One region of the Candidatus Avelusimicrobium luingense genome, then DNA from elsewhere that is predicted to be linked to it. Evidence: riboswitches for the same ligand, from Rfam matches in the RefSeq annotation. Region 1 holds a riboswitch; the other holds the start of a gene.
The links. Region 1 has a riboswitch for S-adenosylmethionine ahead of ACQY3H_RS02210 (hypothetical protein). Riboswitches for the same ligand answer to the same signal wherever they lie in the genome.

Region 1 (6,256 bases):
GGGTAGAGATCTATTTGCAGTTTGACGGCTTTGATGATGAAGTATATAAAACCCTACGCGGGAAATCCTTGTTAACACAAAAGCAAGAAATTTTGAAACAATTAAACGAAGCCGCAATCAAAATTTGTTTGGCGGTTACCGTCTATCAAGGCAACTTAAAAGAAATTCCGGCTATTTTGAAATTAGCCGTAGAAATGAAACATATTTCCGGTATTACGTTTCAGCGTTTAACAAAAGTGGGAAGTGCCGTCGGTAGCGTTATACCGTCGGTGTTACAGGAAGATATTTTACTGGCGGTGGCTAACAGCGGATATATGAAGTATAAAGATTTAATCCCTTTGCCATGTTCGCACGAAAATTGCACCAGTTTGGGCTTTTTGTTCTGCCAAGGCGATAACGTATATTCTTTGGGTGATTATGTAGATTTTTCCAAATGTAAATCACAAATTTCCAACCGGATTGCCTTTGATAAAACAATTTTAGATTACATGAAAAAAAATGTATGTAAATGTTTTGTGGGTCGCGTTTTGGGGAGCAATTTTATGTTGGACAAACTGCAAGAGTTCGCTCAAGGCAACGGCTCTTGCCACAAGGATATGAAAATTGTGCGTATTATTGTAAAAAACTTTATGGACGCAGACACGTTTGATTGGCAACGTGCTCAACAGTGTTGCACAGGCGTAAGTGTCGGGCACGGAAAAGTAATTCCGTTTTGCGTCCATAATGCGCTTAAAGGAGTCATAACATGGTAGAAAATAATAATTCTTCTAACGAACAAAATAATACAGAAAACCCTTTGTCTTCACTGCCGGAGTCGGTTTCCAAGACAACCGAACAAACCGGGCAACCCTATTCCGTTAAGAAACAGATAGGCATTGTATTATTGATTGTGGCCGGTGTGATTATCGGTATCCCTTTTTTGTTGTTTATGACCTGTATGGGTATTATAGCCCTTGCTAACTAATACTATGCTTGCTTACGCAATTTGTTCCAGTATCGGTTTAATCGTAGGGGGACTGTTGGCCTATAAAATACAGATGCCCCGCCCGCCGCAAGCGGTACGGTTACCTATTTATGTGTGCGCTTTTATCGGTGCTATTGTGGGCGCCAAAGTGCCGATATGGCTTTCGTACGGTTGGTACGGTTATATCTTGCAAGGCAAAAGCGTGATGGGCGGTATATTGGGCGCTTTTTTAGCGATTAACTTATACAAAAAATGTAGCGGTCATACAGGCGGTTTCGGCGGAAGGTTTGTAATTCCGTTGGCGGTTACTATCGGATTCGGAAAGATCGGTTGTTACTTAAATGGTTGTTGCGGGGGGACGTTGGCTTTTCCTGTTCAACTGCTGGAAAGTATTTTTCAATTTGTCATGGCCGGTTGTTTATATCTGTTTTATCGGCGCACCCAACGTGCCGATTTGTTATTTCCGGTGTATTTGCTATCGTATTTAGTAATGCGTTTTATTATTGAATTTTGGCGAACAGAACCCCGGGTATGGCTGCAATTAAGTGTGTACCAATGGCTGGCGGTGGCATTTATCCCGGTATGTATTTTGATTATTTGGAGACGTGCGCATGATAACGTGGATACTGCAAGTTAGTGAGCGGGCTCAAAATCCCACTCTTTTTTTGATAGGAATTATACTCATATATATAACGGGTGTTATCCTGTTAGCAGCGGTAGTATGGAAATTTTATGAGCACCGTATGGCTGCTCAAGTGCTTGAGAAACAACGCGCTCACTTTTTTTCTACGCGGGAAATGTTGCTATTGGTTTTGATGCTTTTTCCGTGTTGGATCGGTTCTTGGGGGCAAGTGCGTTTGCCGGTTGCCGCGCAGTATTTTTTCTTTGTACTTGGGACAGCAGGCTTGTTGTTCGCTACGCTCTGGCACGTATGGGCAAAATTGAACATCGGTACTTTATGGTCTGACGGAATAGAAATAAAAACCGATCATCCGTTACGCACCACAGGTGCTTATGCCTTAGCCAGACATCCCATGTATGCCTCGCTCTTGCTGTGGTGTTGGTGCGGAAGCCTCATGCTGGCCAACGCGCTTACATGGATAGTAGTAAGCGGAGTGTTCTTGCCGCTGATGGTGCGCCGCGCTAAGGCCGAAGAACAGTGGCTTTTGCAAAAAAATCCCGATTATGCCCTTTACCAAAATAATGTGCGGATGTTGAGCGTGACTTTAGCGGGCGGGTGGAGTGTCTTGGTTCGGTTGGTACTGGCGCTTGCCCTGTGTTATTTTACGGCGGCTCACCAAATTACACTGTCTGTATTAGGCGGACTTGTGTTTATCCACTTATACTTGGGATATAGTCTTAAACCGGAAAAAACGGCCTTTTCATACCGTTCCAAATCGGGCATGATGACGGTATTTGGGCTATTGGGGTTATATGTACACCCGGCGTTTTTCTATTTTTTCTATGTAATCGTTGCAATGTGCTTATATGGCTTAAAATGGAATTGCCCGTGCATGTGGGTATATGAGAAATACCACGGGTGTCCGTGTTTTATGCTGATCAAAAAGTGCCGATTGCAGAGATGAGGTTTATTTGGTAAATTGCACGTCCAAACAGGTGATTTTGTCGTCTTTAATTTGCATGCGAATTTTCTCGCCGTTAAATGTCCAGAAACAAAAAGTATCATTGGATTCAATGCATACTTCTACGCAACATTGATCGCTGTTTCTAAACTCATCCTTTATATTCCAAAAGTCTTTAATGTATAAGTTGCTATAAATATCGCTGTAATCCATCCATATCAATTCTTTTCCGCCTACTTGATACGTGTACGTTTTCAAAGCCGATTTTGCCCACTCCGGATCCATTTCGGCTGCTTTTTTAAGCAGATCGGAAAATTCTTTACCGGCAGCGGTTTGGCAATATAACAGTAACGTGTTCCATAGGTGCGTAGGATGCGATAATAATCTATTGCATTGTTGGTAGCTATGCGTTCGTGACAATTTAGGCAATGAAATTTAATCACATGCCCACCGGATAATGCCGAAGCGATACAAGAATAAGGTAGTAACTTTATTTTGCCGCAAGTGGGGCAGACGGCACGTGGGAAAATATAGCCGGGAGGTGTAAATTTGCCCAACCAGCAAAGTCCAAGTTCCATGAGCATAAACCCGTTGAAAACCATTTCGTCATCTTGCATTAAAATACCGGGATATAACTCGCCAAAATGATATGTTTGTCGTATGCGCGAAAGCCAGTGCCAACGTTTCCTGTCTTGCGCCAACGTGAGCGAACAGGTTAAATCCTTTTTATAACTGACAAGTCCATAATTTAAGTGGTATTGATAACCGGACATATACCAACTCCACATTTCGGGTGTAAGGCTCGCTCCTGTATTGAAGGCAGCCACTACCTGAACATAATGTTTGGTCAGTGTTTTAAGAAATACCGCTAGTTTATCCTGTTCTTCTTTTGTCCATCCTTCCACATCCAATTCTGTTAAAATTACCGTTGCTAAACTGATATGTAACCGATAAAAATTAGTTAGCATTTCTATGGGCGTTTTTTTAATAAAATCATGTATGCTGTGTGTATTAAAGACCAAAATTTCCCGCAAGGGATGTTTTTGTTTCAAATCGCGCACGAACTGCTCTAAGGCAAATGCACCGCCGATTGAGTCTCCCGTAATAATAAAACTATTATATTGCGGATCGGCTAAATTCTCGTTAATATATGATAAGTGTTTTTTTAACTCCGGTGCATTTAGAAAAAAATTATTTGTCATATTGGGGCTCCTTGTTTGTTTGGATAGTAGATATCTCACCGCGCATACCACGTAGAGAAGCGCATAGCATGGCATATTTGAATTTCATTTGCATCGTATGGTGATTTTTAATCATTTGTAGGATAACTTTATAATAAAAGTGTTTCAAATAATGCTGAATCTGCGGATAGGACTCGGGGTGCTCTTTTTGCAAATCGTCTAAAAATCCGACCTCTTTTTTTTCAGTTAAAAAAACATGCAAACTACGAATGCCGGCAAGTTTTATTTTAACGTTCATTTCCGTCGGGAATTTAAGATGTTTTAAACTATCTCCGCCAGCTTTTAGAAAATCTTCGTGGGTGATTATTTTTTTATCGTAAAGGTATTTAAATAACCCCACTTCCAATTTAGCATTGTCATCGGTGTGTTTCGATGGCAATTGTTTTTGATACATATTGTTAAGAACTATGTTCATAACTACCTCTTTTTAGATAAATTCCACAGGAGTATCAAAAAGAAAACCCATCGCAAAGATGGGCTTAAACGGTAAGAGGTCCCATCTTTCAAGCATTAGCACCTTGCTTGGGCAGGTTGCTGTGTAGTCGTCGGGCTTGCCCCTCGTACACTCTCTATGGTACTTATAGTATAGCAAAATGATGCGACAACAGGTTGTCGTGCGAATGTTATATTCTATAAAAAAGGAGAAAAACTATGAAACAATATGACATGGTTGAAATATGGAAACGCAGTAAAGAAGACGAAGATGTGCAATTAGAGGCACTTTTTGATGCGTTGTATGCGCTTAAAAGGTGACAGAGGATGATTTATTTATTTACTTACACAGTAAGGGGCTTAGAGATAGAGGATATATTTATCCCAAGAGGGAAGCCGTGCAGCACTTTATGCGTTACCAACTTACCTACAAAGGAGAGCCGTTTTTGGATAAAATGAACTGTTATCATCATAGCCCGATTGATTTGGCTATCAAATTTATGAACGTATTTCCAAAGCCATTGAACACGAAGAGGAGGGCGTAGCATTTTATACATGCACGGGCGCTCCGGCTGTGATGGGCACGATCGTGTGTATGGGCAAAATGCAAGACGGAAAGTATATAACTAATCCAACCGAAGGTGCGCCGCGCAAACTGGTGGACAAACTAACTCCCAACGATATTTTGATGTTTTTAACTAAATACGGCAAATGGCTCAAGGATCCGCTTCTGATGTTTGGCGTGTGGCGAACGTACGCTAAAAACAAGTATGGACCGTGGCTTATGTGCTTATGCCACCATTTAGGCACAGGTCGCTGGGAAGATTATTACGAATATGCTTTTGATGCCGGACTAGACGCTATTGACTATATTGGCACTAAGTTTTAACTTGACTTCTAGGCCCAGAAGAAGCGTGAAGGCGTAGATATTTATAAGCACGTGCGCCACTTCCTACCCATCCCCGGTCAGCATAAAAACAAAAGATTCTTTACAATTCACAAAAATCTGCCAAAAAGCGCATGCTCAAAGTGGTGCATAAAAATCCCCGTCGGGGTTTAACCCTAACGGGGATAAATGCTAATAATCAAAAACTAAAATACGGAGTTGACGAGATTCGTCCTGCATAAATTTCCTGACGGAAATTTTGCCCGGAACCGCCCTCGCGGTATTCGCCTTTGCCTAACGGCAAAACTCATACATCGCTGTGGGCTTCGAATCTCGACGCGGCATAAAGCAGTTTATGCCGCTCGATACTTCACAAAAATTAAAACCCCCATAAGGGGGGTTCAAATTTTTACGGAGTCGACGAGATTCGAACTCGCGGTCTCTGCCTTGACAGGGCAGCGTGTTAACCAGGCTACACCACGACTCCAAACAACTCAAATTTTTTCGTACTTATATTATATCTTACCTGGGGCCTAAGCGTCAACTTTTTCCATGTCTCCGACGGAAAAACTTACGCAAATTCGCCCCATAAGATTTGTTCCAACTCTAATTCTACGCCGTGTTTTTCTTTTACTTTTTGACGCACTTGCTTCATGAGTTCATAAATATCTTCCGGCGTAGCGCGGTTGAAATTGATAATAAATCCGGCGTGTTTTTCCGATACTTTCGCTCCACCTACCGACAAGCCACGCAGCCCCGTATCGTCAATCAAACGCGAGGCGTAATCGTTAGCAGGTCGTTTGAACACACTCCCCGCACTTGGGAAATCTAACGGTTGTTTTTCAATGCGTTTATGAAGAATGCTATGGCGCGTTTCCACCAGTTGGGTAAAGTCGGCTTTGTCCAACTTAAATGCAGCGGACAGAACGATGTAGTTTTCAATACCTTCTACATGGCGGTATGCATACGAAATATCATTTTTCAAAATAGTAGCCGGGCGGCCTTGCAAATCAATTACGTCAAAATATTCCAATTTGTCAAAGGTTTCTTGCCCGAATGCGCCCGCATTCATATAAACGGCCCCGCCGACACTTCCCGGAATTCCGGATAACTTTTCCATACCGGCTAATCCGGCGTGTACGGCAATTTC
Region 2 (6,256 bases), on a different contig from region 1:
ACCTCTTAAAATAACTCCATATAGAATCTACATAGCCCTCTTTATTTCCCTCTTTTTTGAACCATTTCTGCCACCACGGTTTTCTATAGGCATTCGGGTTTTGTAAATAAATATCCAAACTAGCCCACTCTTCTCTCTCTAGCCCAAAATACCGAGATGAAGGACAAATTTCCAATTTTTGTTTCTGCATTGTGAAACTGGGGCGTAATTTTACCGCGCAACCATTACGTTTTAATAAGTCTGCCACAAAAGATAATACGTGCTTATGACTATAGTGCGCCCGCAAATAAATCACGTTTTTACATGCTTGGGCCGTCCGTATGTTAATTTTCCACGTAGCATCTTGAGCGGGAACGAGCGGATAAGGGCCAAATTGCGTAGTAATACTTTTAATGGCGCGGGTAGGCAAGGCATAGGGGCCGTCCTTTAACTCTTCCGTCTTAAATCCTTCAGTTACTTTGTAGCGTTCATTGGTTACGTGATTACTAAAAGGCGTGTGAATAGAATATTCAATTTCTTTATCCCGAAACGGCATATAACTTACCAGTTTATCTACTTGCTTAAATAAGTTGTTAAACCACGGATGCACGTTAATTTTACCGGGAACCCACACGGTATGTTGTGGCGGCACAACAGTGCGGTGGTCTTTGAATTTCTTGCGTTGCACGAGTGGATCTTGTTCCGTGATATGATAGGGGCTCTCCACTATGGTACGGTAGAGAAGTGTGTCTCCCTCATAAAAAGACACATAACTTCTTTGTTCATCTACAGATACTTTTACTTGATACATAGTTCCTCCTCTAGCTAAAAATCTTCCTCAATATCCGCTCAAAACCGCGCCCGGTGAACATATCTGCGCCATCGTATATATAGGTCAAAGAATCTCTATAATCTCTACAATCTTCATTAAGCGGACTTCGCACATGATTGTTATACTCTTCTTGCAAAGCCCACATTGATTTTTTATAACCGAGCGTTTTGTATAAGCTGTATAGAGCGCAATAAGACTTAGTGCCGTATTCCTCGTATTCTATGGCTTTTTTCATATCGGCAATAGCATGCTTGTTTTGTTTCAAATCCTTGTAACAAATGCCACGATTTACATAGAGGTCTTTGACATCTCCTCTGCTTAGAGAATACGAATTACGCAATGCTTGCGAAAACAGTTTTTCGGCCTCTTCCAAATTATTCTCTCTCCAGTAAATCACACCTAAATTATTAAGCGCATATACATCATCCGGCACGCGGTGAAGATATTCCTGAAAGTTGCTTTTGGCTAACGAATATTGCCTTTGCTCTAAATATTTTTGAGCACGAATATTGTATTGGGGCGGCCTGCTAAAAAGTCCGCAAAATAACCCCAAGCATATCGTTAAAGCAATAAGTGTTCCTTTGAGCGGGAATGACCCTTTCCCCAAATCATATTCGCTCAAATTAGGCAGTTGGTAGTTTTCTTTTAAGATTTCTTCCACTTGGCTAAAATGAGACGTAATATCCGCTATCGTACTTAGCCCAACGATAAAATTACGTAGTTTAATACACGTAGCTTCGTTTTGCCAACCAAATACGTGGGCCCACTCAATTTTATGATCAGGGGTTACACCTACAACGGCATTTATTGTGTTACGCTTACCGTTTTGCCAATATTGTTGCCAATATATGCCTTGCGCGGATGTGGCATTTTCCAGCAAGATGAAATTTAGTTTTATGTTTTTTTCACGACTCCAACAGTTATAGTCCCGAATTTCATCTTCTAATTGCTCCGCGTCTTCGCCCTTTACGGTGCCGTATAATCCCTTGCGGCCATAGGACTGCAAGTGATACGTTTTAATGGTTTGTTCATCCAATTTTTCGCTTGCATATACGTTGGAAGAACGCAAGGTAGGGTTTTTGTACGAGCGGTACACATACTCGTAACTTGCGGTTTCATACGTACCGGGCCACGTAGTATATGTGCTATATCCAGGGTCTATAATTTCTCCTTCTGCTTCGCCTTCGTGGTCGGCTTCTTTCTCGTCTTCGTTGCCAAAGAGGGCTACATATTCCTGATATTCTTCCTCGTCAATCGAAAACGTATCCCCTTCGGCCACGGTTATTTCCCACTCTTCATCGTGCTCTACGGTTTCATATGTTTTTTTGCCTGTTTCTTCATCCTCGTGTTCTATTTTCTCAGTCCACGGTTCGTAATAGCGGGCCTCGGTTACGTACGTGCCCAAGATTTCTTCGTCTTCCGTTTTGCCCGATTCGCACACTTTGGCAAGGCCGATAACCATCCACGCCCCCAGGCAGCCCACCACTATCCCGAATATACCAAAGGACTCATAGCCCATTACGTGCGGCACTACAAGCAAAAAGCCAAGCGCATATAAGAACGCTATGGACATTAGATATTCTCCTTGCCGGTGGCATATACGTCGGCTGTATGGTCCGACTTAATGACCGTAATTTTGATTTCCTGCGCGTTAGGCAATAATACACACGCGGGAAAACTTTGGATAAACGTTTTATGTTCATTATGGCGGGCTACCAGTAACCGCTGATGACTGAAAAACTGTTCACGGTTAATTTCAATAGCCGTGGCTAATTGACGCAAAACAGACGTATCAAGCGGCGGGTTATGCTCTACAATAAACCGTATATCCTTGCTTTGGTAACGTCCGGAAATAAGTTTGGGATAAATCTCCTTAAACGTCTCTAAGTACGTATCGGACACGTGCGTGATTTGCTTAATAACCTTCCACATTTTGTCAAAGTTGGCCTCGCACACTTCCTGTTGCGCTTTGACCAGATTGCGAAGGCGGATTTCCGTGTTGCTCACGGAAATGAAATACCCAAGTGCTACTACTGCGACTAATAAAACAACTACCATTGTTGCTGTCATTTTGTTTCTCCTTATATTTCAATTTGAACTTTATTTTCCAAAAACTGTGCTTGAAATAACTGCCCCACTTGCTGATGTAACCCGCGGGCCCCCAAGTGCCGCTCATAAGCCTCATTGAGGAGGTTTTCAATGATTGTAGGCGACACTTGGGTGGAGGTATGCAACAATTCTTTGTATTGTTGCAAAGGCCCATTATGCGGGTTGAGTAGAATTTGACGCAAATCGTCTTTTTCAAGCCCCTTTAACTGCACAAAGTACGAAAACCGCCCAATCAGTTCCGGCATCATTCCATAGGCAATATAGTCCTCGGCGGTCAATTTGCGACCTTTGGTAACAGGTTCTTGTGTAAAACCAACCGATTTATCCGCGTGTTTTACTTGTAAGTTTTCAAACGCACCTCCTACCACAAAGAGCACTTGGGAAATATCTAGTTTATGAATAGATTTCCCTAATGAAAGTTTGGTTTCTAATCTGTAAAAATTGCTTTCTATTAACCGTAACAGTTCGGCCTGCACATTGGTGGAGGCCGCTCCGCCTTCCCGTTCACTTCCCTGACGGATCTTATCTATCTCATCAATAAAGACAATAGAAATGGGTAATTTGCCCGCTTTGGCTTCTTTGGCTAACGGACGCAACACATCGCTTACATCCATTCCCACATATCCTGTTTGCGTGTATTGGCTAGCATCGGCGTGCACAAAAGGAATGTTTAAGATTTTTGCCAAGCACTCACACATATAGGTCTTTCCCGTTCCCGTCGGGCCACTGATAAAGATGTTGCTCTTGTTAAAAGTTTTTCCGTTTTTGGCACTAGCACACTTGACTAAATGCTCAAAAACGCCCGCCACTAATTGTTTTTTGGCCTCATCCTGCCCGATAACATACTTGTTTAATTGGGTTAGCACGCGCTGTGGGTTTAACGTGCGTTTCTTAGTTTTACGCTTTTGAGAAGTTGCCAGTGCTAAAAAGTTCTTTTTTAAGTCAATCCGTCCACCTATGGCGGCAAATATTCCTTCTGTAAATAACGCGCTTTTACGGTCTATCAAAATGGAGAGTAGTTCTGCACGTTTACCGATTATTTGCCCTTTTTCCAAGAGCGTATTTACTTGATAATTGCCAGCTACCATTATTCGTTGCAAGTCCAAGGCCGACAAGCGCAAGAGTAAAAATACTTCCGTCTGTGATAATTTATGCTTTTGAATAAACTCTACTAATGGGAATTTATCCGCATTAGAGCGTAAAAGACGTGCGTAGATATCCTTAAACGTTTGCACATATTGGGCCTCCCGCGTGGGTAAGCCTGACCAATCATTCCAGGCCAGTATATTTTCCACCAGTTGGGCTCGGGAAGTGTATTTTGTTAGTTTTTTAGTTGTTTCTTGCATAATTTACCTCGTAATATAAGTTCAAAAATCTTATTTTGTATACGGAGCTTTTATCCGTGATAAATCTCCCAATCACTATATCCAAAAGAATCTTCCTTCATCGGTTCTGTCTCTAACTGCGTATAAGGAACCACCCATACTGTTACATTGCGATTTTGCTTACATTTTTTTGCCATAAAAAACACCTCTCCTTTGGATTTCCCATTGGAGAGGTGGATAAAAAAAGAACCCATTGTCTCCAATGGGTTCTAACATACTTCAAATTTATTCTAGCTCCCATTGTGTTCGAGCTTTAGCACCTTGCCCTTTGGTAGGTTGCTGTGTAGTCAACGGGCTCGTCCCTCGTACACTCTTAATGGAATTTCCGTTATTTTCGGAAGTCCCCTTATCCTATTCTTACGTCGGTATCTATCAAGATACCATCTCTGTCTTTTGTTAGGATTTGGGGAACCTTATAACTGTGCAGTCGTCTGCACTATAAATCTTCCTCAAAATAACACTAATTTTTTGATAAAACGACCTATTTCTGCCGTCTTATCTTATAGTAATAATATAGCAATTTCGTCGATATTTGTCAATACCTCAATCTTGCAAACAATGTCCAAACCGCCGCCATTTCACTAATTTCCTTTGGCATATTATCCATCCTTGATACTTATAGTATATTATACGAAAGCGACAACATGTTGTCTAATCGGCATATTTCCTTATAATGCCCCCATATTCATAATTTCTTCAGAAGTATTTGCAGAAAAGGAAATGCTAATTTAATTTGGCTTTGAAATTTTTATAGGCAGTGGCGGCCAAAACAAGTGCCATCCCCAGCAAGATACTGAAATATTGCCAAAAGAACGAATAATCGCCACCTTTTAAGATGATGTTGCGGAAATTGGTACAGGCATACATGAGCGGGTTGAGGTAGCATAGCCACCGGAAGCCTTCCGGGATGTTGGCTACCGGGAAAAACACGCCGGACAGTAAAATAGCCGGCAGTAATATCAATACTCCCCCCATCATGGCTTGTTGTTGGGTGTTGGCAATGGTACTGATGAGGGTAGCCACGGATAACGCACAAGCGGCCAACGCTATACCGTTAAGGGCGAATTGCCAAACCGTTCCTCGGTATGCAATGCCAAATCCTAACACGCCTATAGATAGCATTAGCATTACTACTCCAATACCGATAAAGAAGTACGGTAACACTTTCCCTAGCAAAATATCTGCCGTAGAAGCCGGAGAGGATATCAGTTTTTCCATGGTTCCCATTTCTTTTTCTTTGGTAATGGCCATGCTCCCTACAATCATCAAAATAATAAAACTGGTCATGACAAGAAGTGCCGGCACCATAAAAGCCGCCGTGCTCATTTGCGGATTAAACAAAATACGTGTATCTAATACAAGCCGCGGCTGCTCGCCCAACCGGTACCCGTGGCTGGCCGCTACACGCGCTAAAATTTGGCTAATATACGCATTTACCTGTTGAGCACGCTGGGCGTTGGTAGCATTGATAAGCAGTTGAATAGGTTTATTTTGCCGCTCTAAGGCATATTCAAATCCTTGCTCGGGGGCCACCAATACCGCTTCTGCCTTGTAAGTGGTAAGCAGTGCGGTAGGATCAGAAACATTAGTTCCGTCTATGTGGTGCACTTGCTTAAACCAACGGGAAGCAACTGCCCGCGTTTGCACTTCCCGTGCAATCGCAGACGGTTTGCTGACAATCACCATTTCTATATTTTTTACTTCACTGGTTAGCGCAAGCCCAAACATGGTTAGTTGAACTATCGGAACAAAAAAGATAGCCACAATCATCTTAGGATCACGAAAGATTTGCACAAATTCTTTGCGAATTAGCCCTCTTATAATGCGTTTGTGTATCATGGCTCCACATCCGTTTTAAAGTTTCGTACGGCTAGCGTAATCATTCCTGTCATAAACAGAAACAATGCAATAAAAGGAATCAGCAAACCACGTAGTCCCGCCCCGCTTAAAA

Region 2: it holds a riboswitch for S-adenosylmethionine, as region 1 does, so the genes downstream of both, ACQY3H_RS06120 (AAA family ATPase) here and ACQY3H_RS02210 (hypothetical protein) in region 1, are expected to answer to the same signal.

The regions. Positions count from the first base shown of each region.
Region 1 covers NZ_CACVTK010000002.1:153,771-160,026, reverse strand. Annotated here, with positions in the region: gene ACQY3H_RS02240 (radical SAM protein) at 1-752, shown strand, start outside; gene ACQY3H_RS02235 (hypothetical protein) at 746-964, shown strand; gene ACQY3H_RS02230 (prolipoprotein diacylglyceryl transferase) at 969-1,601, shown strand; gene ACQY3H_RS02225 (methyltransferase family protein) at 1,708-2,550, shown strand; gene ACQY3H_RS02220 (hypothetical protein) at 2,554-2,832, opposite strand; gene ACQY3H_RS02215 (hypothetical protein) at 2,802-3,749, opposite strand; gene ACQY3H_RS02210 (hypothetical protein) at 3,739-4,203, opposite strand; SAM riboswitch class I at 4,282-4,366, opposite strand; gene ACQY3H_RS02205 (hypothetical protein) at 4,798-5,109, shown strand; tRNA gene ACQY3H_RS02200 (tRNA-Asp) at 5,519-5,593, opposite strand; gene murB (UDP-N-acetylmuramate dehydrogenase) at 5,678-6,256, opposite strand, start outside.
Region 2 covers NZ_CACVTK010000006.1:36,422-42,677, forward strand. Annotated here, with positions in the region: gene ACQY3H_RS06105 (hypothetical protein) at 1-790, opposite strand, end outside; gene ACQY3H_RS06110 (tetratricopeptide repeat protein) at 801-2,384, opposite strand; gene ACQY3H_RS06115 (hypothetical protein) at 2,384-2,881, opposite strand; gene ACQY3H_RS06120 (AAA family ATPase) at 2,893-4,266, opposite strand; SAM riboswitch class I at 4,540-4,628, opposite strand; gene ACQY3H_RS06125 (ABC transporter permease) at 5,029-6,144, opposite strand; gene ACQY3H_RS06130 (ABC transporter permease) at 6,141-6,256, opposite strand, start outside.